Regions from separate parts of the Acinetobacter sp. S-1 genome, predicted to be linked through region 1. Evidence: predicted binding sites of a transcription regulator. Region 1 holds the regulator's gene; each other region holds the start of a gene.
What was found. Region 1 encodes PhoB, which activates phosphate uptake and scavenging genes when phosphate is short. Its sites were predicted from a motif close to TGTCATNAANCTGTCATAA; they were not measured.

Region 2: AC52J8_RS06125 (NAD(+) kinase) is a predicted target of PhoB. The motif match lies at 1,616-1,634, and genes of this name have one in related genera.
Region 3: AC52J8_RS09510 (porin) is a predicted target of PhoB. The motif match lies at 1,558-1,576, and genes of this name have one in related genera.
Region 4: AC52J8_RS13175 (inorganic phosphate transporter) is a predicted target of PhoB. The motif match lies at 1,805-1,823, and genes of this name have one in related genera.

Annotation. Positions count from the first base shown of each region.
Region 1 covers NZ_CM184207.1:113,382-116,601, reverse strand. The annotation lists gene AC52J8_RS00535 (TetR/AcrR family transcriptional regulator) at 1-646, shown strand, start outside; gene phoB (phosphate regulon transcriptional regulator PhoB) at 901-1,611, shown strand; gene phoR (phosphate regulon sensor histidine kinase PhoR) at 1,621-2,979, shown strand; gene AC52J8_RS00520 (alpha/beta fold hydrolase) at 3,048-3,220, opposite strand, start outside.
Region 2 covers NZ_CM184207.1:1,287,195-1,290,414, forward strand. The annotation lists gene mrcB (penicillin-binding protein 1B) at 1-1,569, opposite strand, end outside; gene AC52J8_RS06125 (NAD(+) kinase) at 1,755-2,663, shown strand; gene AC52J8_RS06130 (YeaC family protein) at 2,660-2,932, shown strand; gene AC52J8_RS06135 (glycosyl transferase family protein) at 3,133-3,220, opposite strand, start outside.
Region 3 covers NZ_CM184207.1:1,988,033-1,991,252, forward strand. The annotation lists gene AC52J8_RS09500 (YARHG domain-containing protein) at 764-1,033, shown strand; gene AC52J8_RS09505 (HIT family protein) at 1,051-1,464, shown strand; gene AC52J8_RS09510 (porin) at 1,720-2,826, shown strand; gene AC52J8_RS09515 (YidB family protein) at 2,937-3,220, opposite strand, start outside.
Region 4 covers NZ_CM184207.1:2,765,163-2,768,382, reverse strand. The annotation lists gene metH (methionine synthase) at 1-1,407, opposite strand, end outside; gene AC52J8_RS13175 (inorganic phosphate transporter) at 1,870-3,220, shown strand, end outside.

The DNA.
Region 1 (3,220 bases):
AAAGAAAACAAAAAGTGTGAGTAAAGAACGTCAGTTCAAAGGGTTATCTCTATCTGAACGTAAAGAGGCACGCCGTGAAAAGCTGATTGAAGCGGGTATTGCAACCTATGGAACCCTTGGTTTTTTTTCAGTGACGGTAAAAGATGTCTGCCAAGAGGCAAAACTCACCGAACGTTATTTTTATGAATCATTTAAAAAGAGTGAAGATTTATTTCAAACCATCTTTTTAAAAATGATTGAAGAATTACAGCAAAATCTGATGCAAGCCGTGATTAAAGCTGCGCCCGATCCAGAAAAAATGGTCGATGCTGGTTTAAGAGCTCTGCTGACGACATTAAAAGATGATCCGAGATTAGCTCGTATTGTCTATGTCGATGCAGTTCTGGTGCAAGAATTACATAATCAAGCCACCATTCAAGAAACACTTGCGCAATTTGATCGCATGATTCAAGCCTTCGTTATGCTGACCATGCCCCAAATTCAGCACCATGAAAATGAGCTTTCTTTAATCGCAACTGGTTTGAATGGATATGTCACTCAAATTGCAATTCGTTGGGTGATGGGAGGATTTGAGCAGTCTCTTGAGCAGGTTTTAACTGCATGCCGTATCGTTTTTTTATCTTTATTAGCTCAAGTTTCAAAATAATATTAAAGTTTTTTGACAGCCAAAAATGTGAAAAAATAGCTAAGCAATTAAGGTGATAACCTATTGAATGATTTTAGAAAGTTTAAGGCTTAGATGTCATAATTTGGTCATACCTTTGCCTTAGTTTTGTCACAAATTATTGCTAAATTCATTTTTATAGACTTTTCTGCAATGAAATTGTCATAATTAATCTTTGTAATAAGCCTGTCATAACTACAAAACGGTTCACCGTTAAATCTATAGGATATTGCGTTGTGAAAGATGACTATATTTTAATTGTCGATGATGAGCTTCCTATTCGTGAAATGATCCATACTTCTTTGGACATGGCAGGCTTTCAGTGTTTACAGGCAGAAGATGCCAAACAAGCTCATCAAATTATCGTCGACCAACGTCCGGCGCTTATCTTGCTTGATTGGATGTTACCTGGAGGCGTAAGTGGTGTCGATTTATGTCGCCGCTTAAAACGCGATGAGAACCTAGCAGAAATTCCAGTGATTATGCTGACCGCTCGCGGAGAAGAAGACCATAAAGTACAAGGTCTTGATGCGGGTGCAGATGATTACATGACGAAGCCTTTCTCAACACGTGAACTGGTTTCACGTATTAAGGCAGTTCTGCGCCGCGCGAATGCATTAAGTGGCGAAAAAACCATTGATGCTAATGGCTTAATTCTTGATCCTGTAAGCCAGCGTGTTAGCTTTGGTAACAGTATTTTAGATATGGGCCCAACTGAATATCGCTTACTTGCGTTTTTTATGACCCATCCAGAACGTGCATATACGCGTGCCCAGTTGCTCGATCAGGTATGGGGCGGTAATGTATATATTGAAGACCGCACTATCGATGTGCATATCCGTCGTTTGCGTAAAGTGTTAGAACCTTTTGGTGTTGACCGATTTGTTCAGACTGTACGTGGAACTGGCTACCGTTTCTCAACACGTGCAGATTTAGCCGCAGGTTAACCAAGATTTATGTATGAACCCTACCCCGTCCCTGAACAGGTACGTGAACAAAAGCTTTTTCGCTACAGTAGTTTATGGACGTTTGCCAAACAAGATTTACGGCTTTTATTATTTTTTCTAATTATTGCCGGTTTAGTCGGTTTCGGTATTGGGTATTTCTGGAGCTGTATTTTTATCGCCTTCGTGGTGTTTTTTACACTCCAGTTGCGTTCTTTATATCTGGTCAATGACTGGATTGCGAATAAACCTTATGACGTTCCTCCAAACCTTAACGGGATTTGGGGGGCATTGTTATTTAATGTTTACCGTGCTCAGCGTCAGGAACGAATTGTTCAGGCCGAAATGGTCGGTTTAATTGACCGGGCTCAGTCTTCATTAGTTGCTCTTGCTGAAGCGGTTGTACTCATTGATGACCAACATCAAATCGAGTGGTGGAACCCTGCTGCGGAACGTTTGTTAGGAATCAGTCCTCTCGACCGTGGCCGCAACTTATTAACGATTTTACGTCAGCCAACCTTTATTGAATATTTTAACAATATTGATCAGGCACCTGATGGAATTAAGCTTCACTCAAATTTTGATGATGACCGTTATGTGCAGGTTAAACTCACAAGATTTGGTGGAGAAAGTCGTTTATTGGTGGCTTACGATGTGACTCGTATGCACAACCTTGAGCAAATGCGTAAAGACTTTGTCGATAATATTTCGCATGAGCTTCGTACCCCATTAACCGTGCTCAGTGGTTATATCGAAACCTTTACCGATCAGGAAGATATTAGCCCACGCTGGAAACGTGCATTTGACCAGATGCAATCACAAACCAAACGTATGAATGCGTTGGTCAATGATTTACTACTGTTATCAAATTTAGAAAATAATAAGAAAATTGCAAAAAACCAGATTATTGAAATGCCGAGTTTAATGAATCAATTGTTTGATGATGCTCAGGCCTACAATGCCGATTATGGACACACGCTCAATTTACATATTGATAGCCACTGTGACCTGATTGGTTCAGACATGGAAATTGCCAGTGCGTTTAGTAATTTAATTACCAATGCTATCAAGTACACACCAAAAGGCGGAACCATTACCATCGGTTGGCATGATGATGGTGAACATGCTTACTTTAGTGTGCAAGACACGGGCATCGGAATTAACCCTAAACATTTGCCACGACTGACTGAACGCTTCTATCGTGTTGATAGCGACCGTAGTCGTCAAACAGGTGGTACAGGTTTAGGCTTAGCCATTGTAAAACACGTGCTTATGCAACACGGCGCGTATTTAGATGTTCAATCTAAAGAAAATGAGGGATCAACATTTACCGCAGTTTTTCCAAAAGAAAGACTCTATAACATGACCTAAATTTGGCCCTCTCACATTCAAAAAGCCGACTCATGAAAAGTCGGCTTTTTTGTAGCATTTAAACCAATTTACTTAAAATTAGAGCAATAAGATTTTGTCTGATTTTTCTCTATTACGTTTAAAAAACTAGTGGCAAAAGTATTACTTTGACGCAATGCATCACGGTGATCGCCACCATCAATCGTTTGATAAATAGTTGGTTTTTTTAATTTACATAGCTGCTGATAATAAGCAGATGTTC
Region 2 (3,220 bases), 1.2 Mb from region 1:
ACCCAAGCGTACAGCAGAGAGGTTATATGAGTTTGCCAAAGCTTCACTCAGGCTGACTACACCATGTCCGCCACCACTGTAGTTTTTAGGTGTCCAACTTTTGCCACCATCTACAGGGACACTAATCGGCGCATCTTCAATTTGGGTTGCCCAGTTGTAACGCCCAGATTCAATAGCACTTAAATAAATCACAGGTTTTAATAAAGAACCGACTTGGCGTTTTGCATCTACAGCACGGTTAAAACCAGTAAAGTCTTGTGTAGAACCAACAGCAGCAACAAGCTCGCCGTTTTCTGGATGTGCAATCAGTACAGCACCCTGTAAGTTTTTCAAACGTGCTGGGTTGCTGTTTGCTAAGCGGTCTACTGAAGCTTTAAAAGCATTTTGAACTTGAGTTTGAGTAATTGGGTCTAGAGTCGTAAAAATACGTAAGCCCTGATTAGTTAAATCACTTTCTTGATATTCTGTGCGTAATTGACGACGCACGATATCTAAAAAGTCAGGGAATTTTGCAGGGCCTAAACTTGGCTTACTTAACACATTTAAAGGACGTGCAATTTCATCTTCATATTCTGCTTGAGTTAAATAACCCATTACACGCATGTTATTTAACACGGTATCGCGGCGTTTTTTTGCACCTTCAGGATTTTTCCAAGGATTATATAAAGAAGGGCCTTGCACTAAACCAACTAAATAAGCTTGCTGTGCAACGCTAAGTTCACGTAACGGTAAACCAAAATAAAATTGAGAAGCCAAACCATAGCCATTAATTGAGTAGCTACCATTTTGGCCTAGATTCACTTCATTTAAGTAGGCTTCTAAAATTTCATCTTTGCTGTAATGCAGCTCAATGAGTAAAGCCATTAATGCTTCATTAACTTTACGTTTTAATGTGCGTTCAGGTGTGAGATAGAAGTTTTTAACCAATTGCTGAGTCAGGGTTGAACCACCTTGACGTTTACCACCTGTGATATTACTCACTAATGCACGGGCAGTACCACGAATTGAAATACCGTGATGATGATAGAAATTACGGTCTTCTGTTGAAATTAAAGCTTCAATAAGTGGTTTAGGGACATTATTCAGTTTAATGAGAACACGGTCTTCATTATGTTGAGGGTAGATCCCTCCAATCAGAAGTGGCTCTAGTCGCGCAACACCCGTTGAAGAAGGTTTTGTACTTCTAACTTCAGCAACTTGGTCATTTGCAAAACTTAACTCTAGGACTTGTTCGGGTTCAACACTGTCGCCGTAATCAAAACCACGCGTGTGGATATACATATTGCTACCCTGAGCAACATAGGTTCCAGACTTGTCATAATTACTTGAAGTTTTGTAACCCAAGAGTTTTAATTCTTGAGTGAAATTTGCTTGGGTAATAGGTGCGTTATTATAAATTTCCAAAGGACGTGCAAACACTTTGGCGGGAATATCCCACCGTTGTCCTTCAAATTTTTCACGGATAATATTATCTAAACGAATCAGATAGATACTAAGAGCAATAAAAGCACCAATGACCAAAATGGAAAAGATTAGTGCAAAGAAACCGATACCACGTTCAAACTTCATAAAAATGAGATAAAACCCTAACAATGCCTGTAATGATGCGATAGCTTGTCATCAATTTGCAATGATAAAACTGTGAATAATTGGAAAACTTAGATTGAATTTTACAGCATCTTGTTGTTATGTTTTTTTAAATTAATCAGGTTAATGTTATTATAGCGAAGTATCGCAGCGGAGCTTACTCATTCGTGCAAATTTCACATAAGTCCTTCAGAAACGTCGGGTTAATCGGTCGACCAGATAAATCATCAGTAGTAGAAACACTATGTTTAATTCATGATCATTTGTTGAACCTTGGCTTAAACCCCATTTTTGATCAGGAAACTGCTGAATTAGTGCCTTATGATCATGCACAAATTGTAAGCCGTCATTTATTGGGTGAAGTTGCTGATTTAGTCATAGTTGTTGGAGGCGACGGTTCTTTACTCCACGCTGCTAGAGCTTTAGTTCGTTACAATACGCCTGTTATTGGTATTAACCGCGGGCGGTTAGGTTTTTTAACTGATATCAAACCTTCAGAAGCCATTTTCAAACTTGACCAAGTACTTCAAGGTCATTTCCAGCTTGACCGTCGTTTCTTACTTGAAATGGAAGTACGAACAAATGGTGAAGTCATTTATGACGCCATTGCTTTAAATGATGTGGTTTTGCATTCGGGCAAATCGGTACACATGATTGACTTCGAACTTAATATTGATGGTCAATATGTTTACCGCCAACATAGTGATGGTTTAATTGTTTCGACGCCAACCGGATCAACGGCTTATGCATTGTCAGGTGGTGGACCAATTTTACATCCAAGTATGGATGCTATTGCATTAGTTCCAATGCATCCCCATACATTGTCATCACGTCCCATCGTAGTCGGTGGTCAAAGCGAAATTAAAATCGTTATTCGCGAAAATCGGGTATTACCAATGGTGAGTGCAGATGGGCAACATAGTGTCTCGCTCAATGTTGGAGACAGTTTACACATCCGCAAACACCCATTTAAACTAAGTTTATTGCATCCACCAGGTTATGATTTCTATATGGCCTGCCGTACCAAACTTGGTTGGAACCAAGATTTTGAATCTTTTCAAAGAGATGAATCATGAATATTGAACAAATGCTATCTGTTTTAAACCCTGAAATTGTGGAGCGTTTAAAAACAGCAGTAGAAATTGGTAAATGGCCAAACGGCGTTGTTTTAACTAAAGAGCAACGTGAGACTTGTATGCAAGCTGTAATCGCTTGGGAGTTGAAGAACTTACCAGAAGATCAGCGTAGTGGTTATATTGACCGTGGTACAAAAGAAGAAGGCGAAGAATGTGATGATGACCATCACAAGCATGAGCCAGAGTTTAAACCGATTCGTTTTGTTTAAAACTTAATAAGACAGAAAATTATTTTTGGTTATTCCATACAGCCTTATATAGCATGTTTTTCATAAGTTATAGCATATAGGCTTTTATTACTTTTGAAGGATCAAAAGTAACCAAAAATCCTTTGTATCACTGACGATATTTCCTGTATCGCAGTGATACGGTCGACATCCATGTCGACCTTCACGATAGCATTTGTTAACTACGAATTAAGATTGCTTAAATTTCGTGTTTCCCATAACACTTTTGCTTTTTGCATCGCTTCTTCAAAATTAGCAACAACGCCCATC
Region 3 (3,220 bases), 1.9 Mb from region 1:
CTATAAAGTAACTACCAGAGCAATTGTGAAAGTGATACATCTATTTGATCACAGAAATACAATATCGTGTATGATCATTATCATTATAAACCGTCTATTTTTCATGATTTGAAATAACTTTAATAAAAAAAGCCTATTTCATTTGGAGAAATAGGCTATAAAAACAAAAAACTATCAAACGCAGCAATTATGGGCCATATAATAAGACTTTAAATATGTAAAATCAATACATCTTTCAGGTGAATTTTAATCTTAAATAAAAGTCGAAAATAATTTTATCTCTGTTTCAATAAGAGAAGCCCATTTCCGTCTAAAATAAATGGGCCTAGTGAATTCCACCTAATCCTAAAATACAAAATGTGATAATTATCACGCTTTGTTCTTTGATCATGGCATTAATATCTTTCTTTTCCATTGACCAAAATTCAAACTAAAACTGTCTTTTCAGCAAAAGATGAGTCATGAATATGGCTTTTCTAGGAACTTTTTGATTTTTTATTTAATAGAAGCAAGCTCCCTATTTCCTTCATTATGAGCAATTACAAGGTATTAGATAGTAGTTAAATTATGGAAAGATATATAAAAATTTAGTTAAGTTTTTGTTTTTATTGTTTATTTTTAAAACCCTGATATATAAAGATTTTATTCATTTTTTGCCCAAAATTCAAACCAAAATGACACTTGAGTAATTAATAGTCATTGAAATATTGGTAAGAAACCTTATATTGAGTACAGGTTCATACCTTTAACTGAGGAAAAGCTCATGAATAAATTTATGGTTGCAGTCTTTACTGGCATGGTGAGCATTGCTAGTTTAGGCGTACAAGCTGCAACACCTGAGCAAGAATGTCAAAAATTGCAAGATGATTACAATTTGATTTATGCGTCAAAAGGCTTTTGTTTTAAAGATCCTGATGCTAAAGAAAAATATGGTAATGAAAACTGTCATACGACAAAACCAAAGTTTTCTGACAAAGAGCAACAACGTCTTGACGCTATTAAAGAACGTCAAAAAGAATTGAAATGTAAATAATTTTAAAGGAATAATACATGGCATATGATGATCAAAATATCTTCGCAAAAATTTTACGTGGAGAACTTCCAGCGATAAAAGTCTATGAAGATGATCAAGTTCTAGCTTTTATGGATATTATGCCTCAAGCCGATGGTCATACATTAGTTATTCCAAAAACACCTGCTGTAACACTGCTGGACTTACCTGCTGAAGCAGCAGCCTATACTATACAAATTGTTCAAAAGATTGCTAAGGCAATGGAAAAAGCACTCAATTTGGAAGGTATTGTATTGATGCAACTTTCTGGAGCAGCAGCAGGACAAACTGTTCCACATGTTCATTTTCACCTAATTCCAACAAATGTGCATCATCTTGGACGCCATGCTGTTGAGTTAGGGGATCAAGAAAAAATTAAAGAATTAGCTGAAAAAATTAAAGCAGCTCTTTGATTTTTAGATGGTTAAAGCGGAGTTTAGGCTCCGCTTTTTTTCGTCTAAAAACTATAAAAAATGAAAAAAACTAATTTATTTCTAAATTTTAAACGTCATAAAACTGTCATTTATTCTTCACTTCTCTGTCACAAAATTTGCCGATACTGCTTAGCAAGTTGGTGAGCTTTTGTAACTTTTTGTACATAAGTCAACTACAAAATAAATAGTTAGCTAGGCATACGCCATTTTTAAATACCTTTTGGAGAAATCTCAATGAAGAAATTGCTACTCGCTGCCGCAGTTGCAACTTTGAGCGTAAACGCGGTGCAAGCAGCGCCAACTTTGTATGGCAAACTAAATGTTTCTATTAACCAAGTTGATAATAAAAATTTCGATGGTAAAAGTGACGTTACCGAAGTTAACTCAAACTCTTCTCGTATTGGGGTAAAAGGCGAAGAGAAATTAACTGACAAGTTATCTGCTGTTTATTTAGCTGAATGGGCAATTTCTACTGATGGTTCAGGTTCTGATACTGACCTTAGTGCTCGTAACCGTTTTATCGGTTTAAAAACTGAAGGTGTTGGTACATTAAAAGTAGGTAAGTATGATTCTTATTTTAAAACAGCTGCTGGTGGTAACCAAGACATCTTTAATGACGATACACGTTTAGATATTACTAATATCATGTATGGTGAAAACCGTTTAGACAACGTGATCGGTTTTGAATTAGACCCTAAATTATTAGCTGGTTTAACATTCAATATCATGGCTCAAACTGGTGAAAGCACCTCTGATAGCAAACAAGGTGAAACTGGTAAAGACAGCAAAAATGATAGCTTTGACTCTGTATCGACTTCGCTTGGTTACGAAAACAAAGATATCGGTTTAGCAATTGCTGCTGCTGGTGACTTTGGTATTAAAGGTAAATATGCAGCTTACGGTCTAAAAGATGTCTATACAGATGCTTACCGTGTAACTGGTTCTTATGACATTGCTAAATCTGGTTTTGTAGTAGGTGCTTTATGGCAACACGCTGAACCTACTGATGACTTGACTGCATATGGTCAATCATATAAATCAGATGGTTCAATCGATAAAGCTGGTAAAGCTTACCGTGGTTTAGAAGAAGAAGCATATGCAGTAACAGCTGCTTATAAAATTCCTAACACTAAACTTAAAGTGAAAGCAGAATATGCTTCAGCTGAAACACAAGTAAGTGGTCAATCAGATCGTAAAATCGACTTGTACGGTTTAGGTCTTGATTACCAAATCAATAAACAAGCTCGCTTCTACGGTATCGTTGCTCAACAAAAACGCGACTGGATTAAAGAAGACGACAAACAAACTGTTGTAGGTACTGGTATCGAATATAACTTCTAATCGGTTATGTTTGATTCAGATCTAAAATAAAAGGGCTTATGCCCTTTTATTTTTTGTCCTGAGTAAAAAAAGCCGATATAAAACTTATCGGCTTTTTTAAGATTTATATCTTATTTTAAAAAACCACTTACAAGATTCATGACATTTTGAATATCTTGGTTTGCTTCTTGATGATTAGTACTGTCACCTTGAGGTGTTAAAGAGTCAATGACCTGAGGTAAGACAGAAGCGATTGCACCATAAACTTGTTCTTTTGGCGCTTGAGCTTGCTCGGCAACTTGTTCAATGTCAGACGGATTAAATAGGCTCTGTAACTGTTGGGTCGGAACTTCGCTATTACTTTGATTTGGATCAACCCAACTTTGAACCTGACTTCCTAAACCCGCACCTTTCA
Region 4 (3,220 bases), 1.2 Mb from region 1:
CAGGCGAGCTTTTTCTACAAACTCGTCATAACCTTCTTTTAAAGAAATCGAGTTAACAACGGGTTTACCTTGTACGCATTTTAAGCCAGCTTCAATGATTTCCCATTTTGATGAGTCAATCATGATTGGCACACGTGAAATATCTGGTTCAGAAGCCACAAGATTTAAGAAATGCACCATCGCATTTTGCGAATCGAGCATCCCTTCATCCATGTTAATGTCAATAATCTGTGCGCCAGCTTCCACCTGTTGCTGTGCAACTTCTAAAGCTTCAGCAAAGTTTTCTTCACGAATTAAGCGTAAGAATTTTTTCGAACCTGTAACGTTAGTACGTTCACCTACATTCACGAAAAGTGAGTCATCATAAATATTAAATGGTTCTAAACCACTCAAACGACATGCAGGTACAGTTTCAGGAACTTGACGAGGCGCAATATCTTTTACCGCATTGGCAATCGCGCGGATATGGTCTGGTGTTGTACCACAGCAACCACCAGTAATATTAATTAAGCCGCTTTCTGCAAATTCTTTTAAGAACGCTGCAGTTTGTTCTGGCGTTTCATCATATTCACCAAAAGCATTTGGTAAGCCCGCATTTGGGTGCGCTGAAACAAACGTATCTGCGACATCGGAAATAGTTTTTACGTGAGGACGCATGGCATCTGCACCAAGCGCACAGTTAAAACCAATCGATAGCAAGTCGCCATGACGTACAGAGTTCCAGAACGCTTCGGCAGTTTGGCCTGTTAATGTACGACCCGATGCATCGGTAATGGTCCCTGAAATCATGATTGGTAATTCACGACCAATTTCTTTAAAGACTTCTTTAACCGCAAAAATTGCAGCTTTACAGTTTAATGTGTCAAATACGGTTTCAATCAAAATGATATCTGCACCGCCTTCAATCAGCGCATGCGTCGCTTCAATATAGTTTTCTTTTAACTCATCAAAAGTAATGTTACGAAAGGCAGGGTCATTTACATTCGGTGAAATGGAACAAGTACGCGATGTTGGTCCAAGTACACCTGCTACAAAACGCGGTTTATCTGGAGTCGAATACTTCTCACAAGCTGCTTTAGCTAAACGTGCTGCTTCACGGTTAATCTCTGGAACAAGATCTTCCATGTGGTAATCAGACATAGAAACACGCGTGCCGTTAAAGCTATTGGTTTCAATAATGTCTGCGCCTGCATCAAGATAAGCTTCATGAATACCTTGAATGATTTCGGGTTGAGTTAGCACAAGAAGGTCATTGTTACCTTTTAAGTCATGTGCCCAATCGGCAAAACGCTCACCACGGTAGTCGGCTTCTTCCAATTTATGGCGCTGGATCATGGTACCCATTGCACCATCAATAATCAGAATACGTTTGGCAAGAAGCGCTTTTAGGGTGGCAAGCGTGGACATATAAAACCCCGATATTGTACGAATTTAAAAATGCGGCGCTATTGTAACAGAATAGTTGCGCAATAGATGATCTATGACGACCCACCATTCACCGTAAATTAGTCGTAAAAAAAAGTGTTTTCGAACAAAAAGAGGGTGTTTTTTCATCAAATATTCATAAAATGATCATGATATTGAAATATTTCATCTCCAATATTCGGTTTTATGACAGTTGTAGTGTTTAAAAAGTAGACGTTTAGGTAATTTTTTAGATATTTTTGCTTCAAAAATAGTCATAAAATAGATGGGTGGGGATTTGTGTAAATTATTGTATTTAAATAAAAAAATAAAAATCATAGAGGAAAGGTGCATCAAATGAGGTCAAAATGTGAAAAATTGACTTCATCAGGCGCCGCTTTGTCATATAATTGTCATAATTTAATTTAAGAATACAGAGGATTTTTTTATCCTCTTACCGTCTGCATGAATTCTAATCTACCCCCTGTTTCGGATTCAAAACTTGCGGCAAACCTGCAAGTCAAATCGACGAATGTACATGTCCCGACACCTAAATTTTTTATGCCGGTGTTTCTGACGATTATTGTTGCAACACTTATTTATATTGGATTTCAGGTGAGTGCTGATTTAGCACATGTACCACCTTTGAGTCTTTATTCAGTTATTCTTTTATCAACTGCACTCTTGATTGCTTTAGGCTTTGAGTTTGTAAATGGCTTCCACGATACTGCAAATGCAGTGGCAACAGTGATTTACACCAATGCTTTACCAGCACCGGTTGCAGTCATGTGGGCTGGTTTTTGTAATTTCCTTGGGGTAATGGTTGCAAGCGGCGCAGTCGCTTACGGCATTATTGCATTGTTACCTGTTGAATTGATCATGAATATGGGTAGCGGTGCAGGTTTCGCAATGGTTTTTGCGCTTCTTATTGCTGCGATTCTCTGGAACTTGGGTACTTGGTTCTTAGGTATTCCTGCATCTAGCTCACATACCTTGATTGGTTCAATCTTGGGTGTGGGCATTATGAACCATCTATTGAGTGCATCGACTGGCGTGACGACCAGTGGCGTTGATATGGATCAGGTGATTAAAGTCGGTAAGGCATTATTATTTTCACCTTTAATTGGTTTCGCTTTTGCAGCGATTGTATTCTTGTTGGTTAAAACTATTTTTAAACGCCAATTAGAATTATTCCAGCCACCTGAAGGGAATAAACCACCACCAGCAATCATTCGTGCAATTTTGATCTTTACCTGTACAGGTGTGAGTTTTGCACATGGTTCTAATGACGGTCAAAAGGGTATGGGACTCATCATGCTGATTTTGGTTGGTCTGGTGCCGTTGGCTTATTCATTAAATAAAAATCTTGATACTCAGCAAGTTCAATCATTCCATCAGCTTTCTTCTCAAACTGCCGTATTTTTGAATCAAAATCAGCCAGAATTAACCGATGAAAAAGCACGTGTTATTTTGACTAAATATATTCAAACTAAACAGCAAACTCCGGAAGTTGTGCCTGCATTGGCAAGTATGACTGATCACTTGGGTGAACGAGTTTCTAGCTATAGCAACTTAAAAGATATTCCTGAAGCTGCAATTAGCGAAATTCGTAATGACATGTATTTAAGCACCACGACGTTTAAGCGTTTGGATAAAGCAGATGCTTTACCAAAAATGGATGACTCACAGAAAAAGCTTGTGAAAGAATACCGTAGTAGCTTAGATTCATTCTTACAATACATTCCGACTTGGGTAAAAGTGGCTGTTGCTTTAGCACTTGGTCTAGGCACAATGGTGGGTTGGAAACGTATTGTTG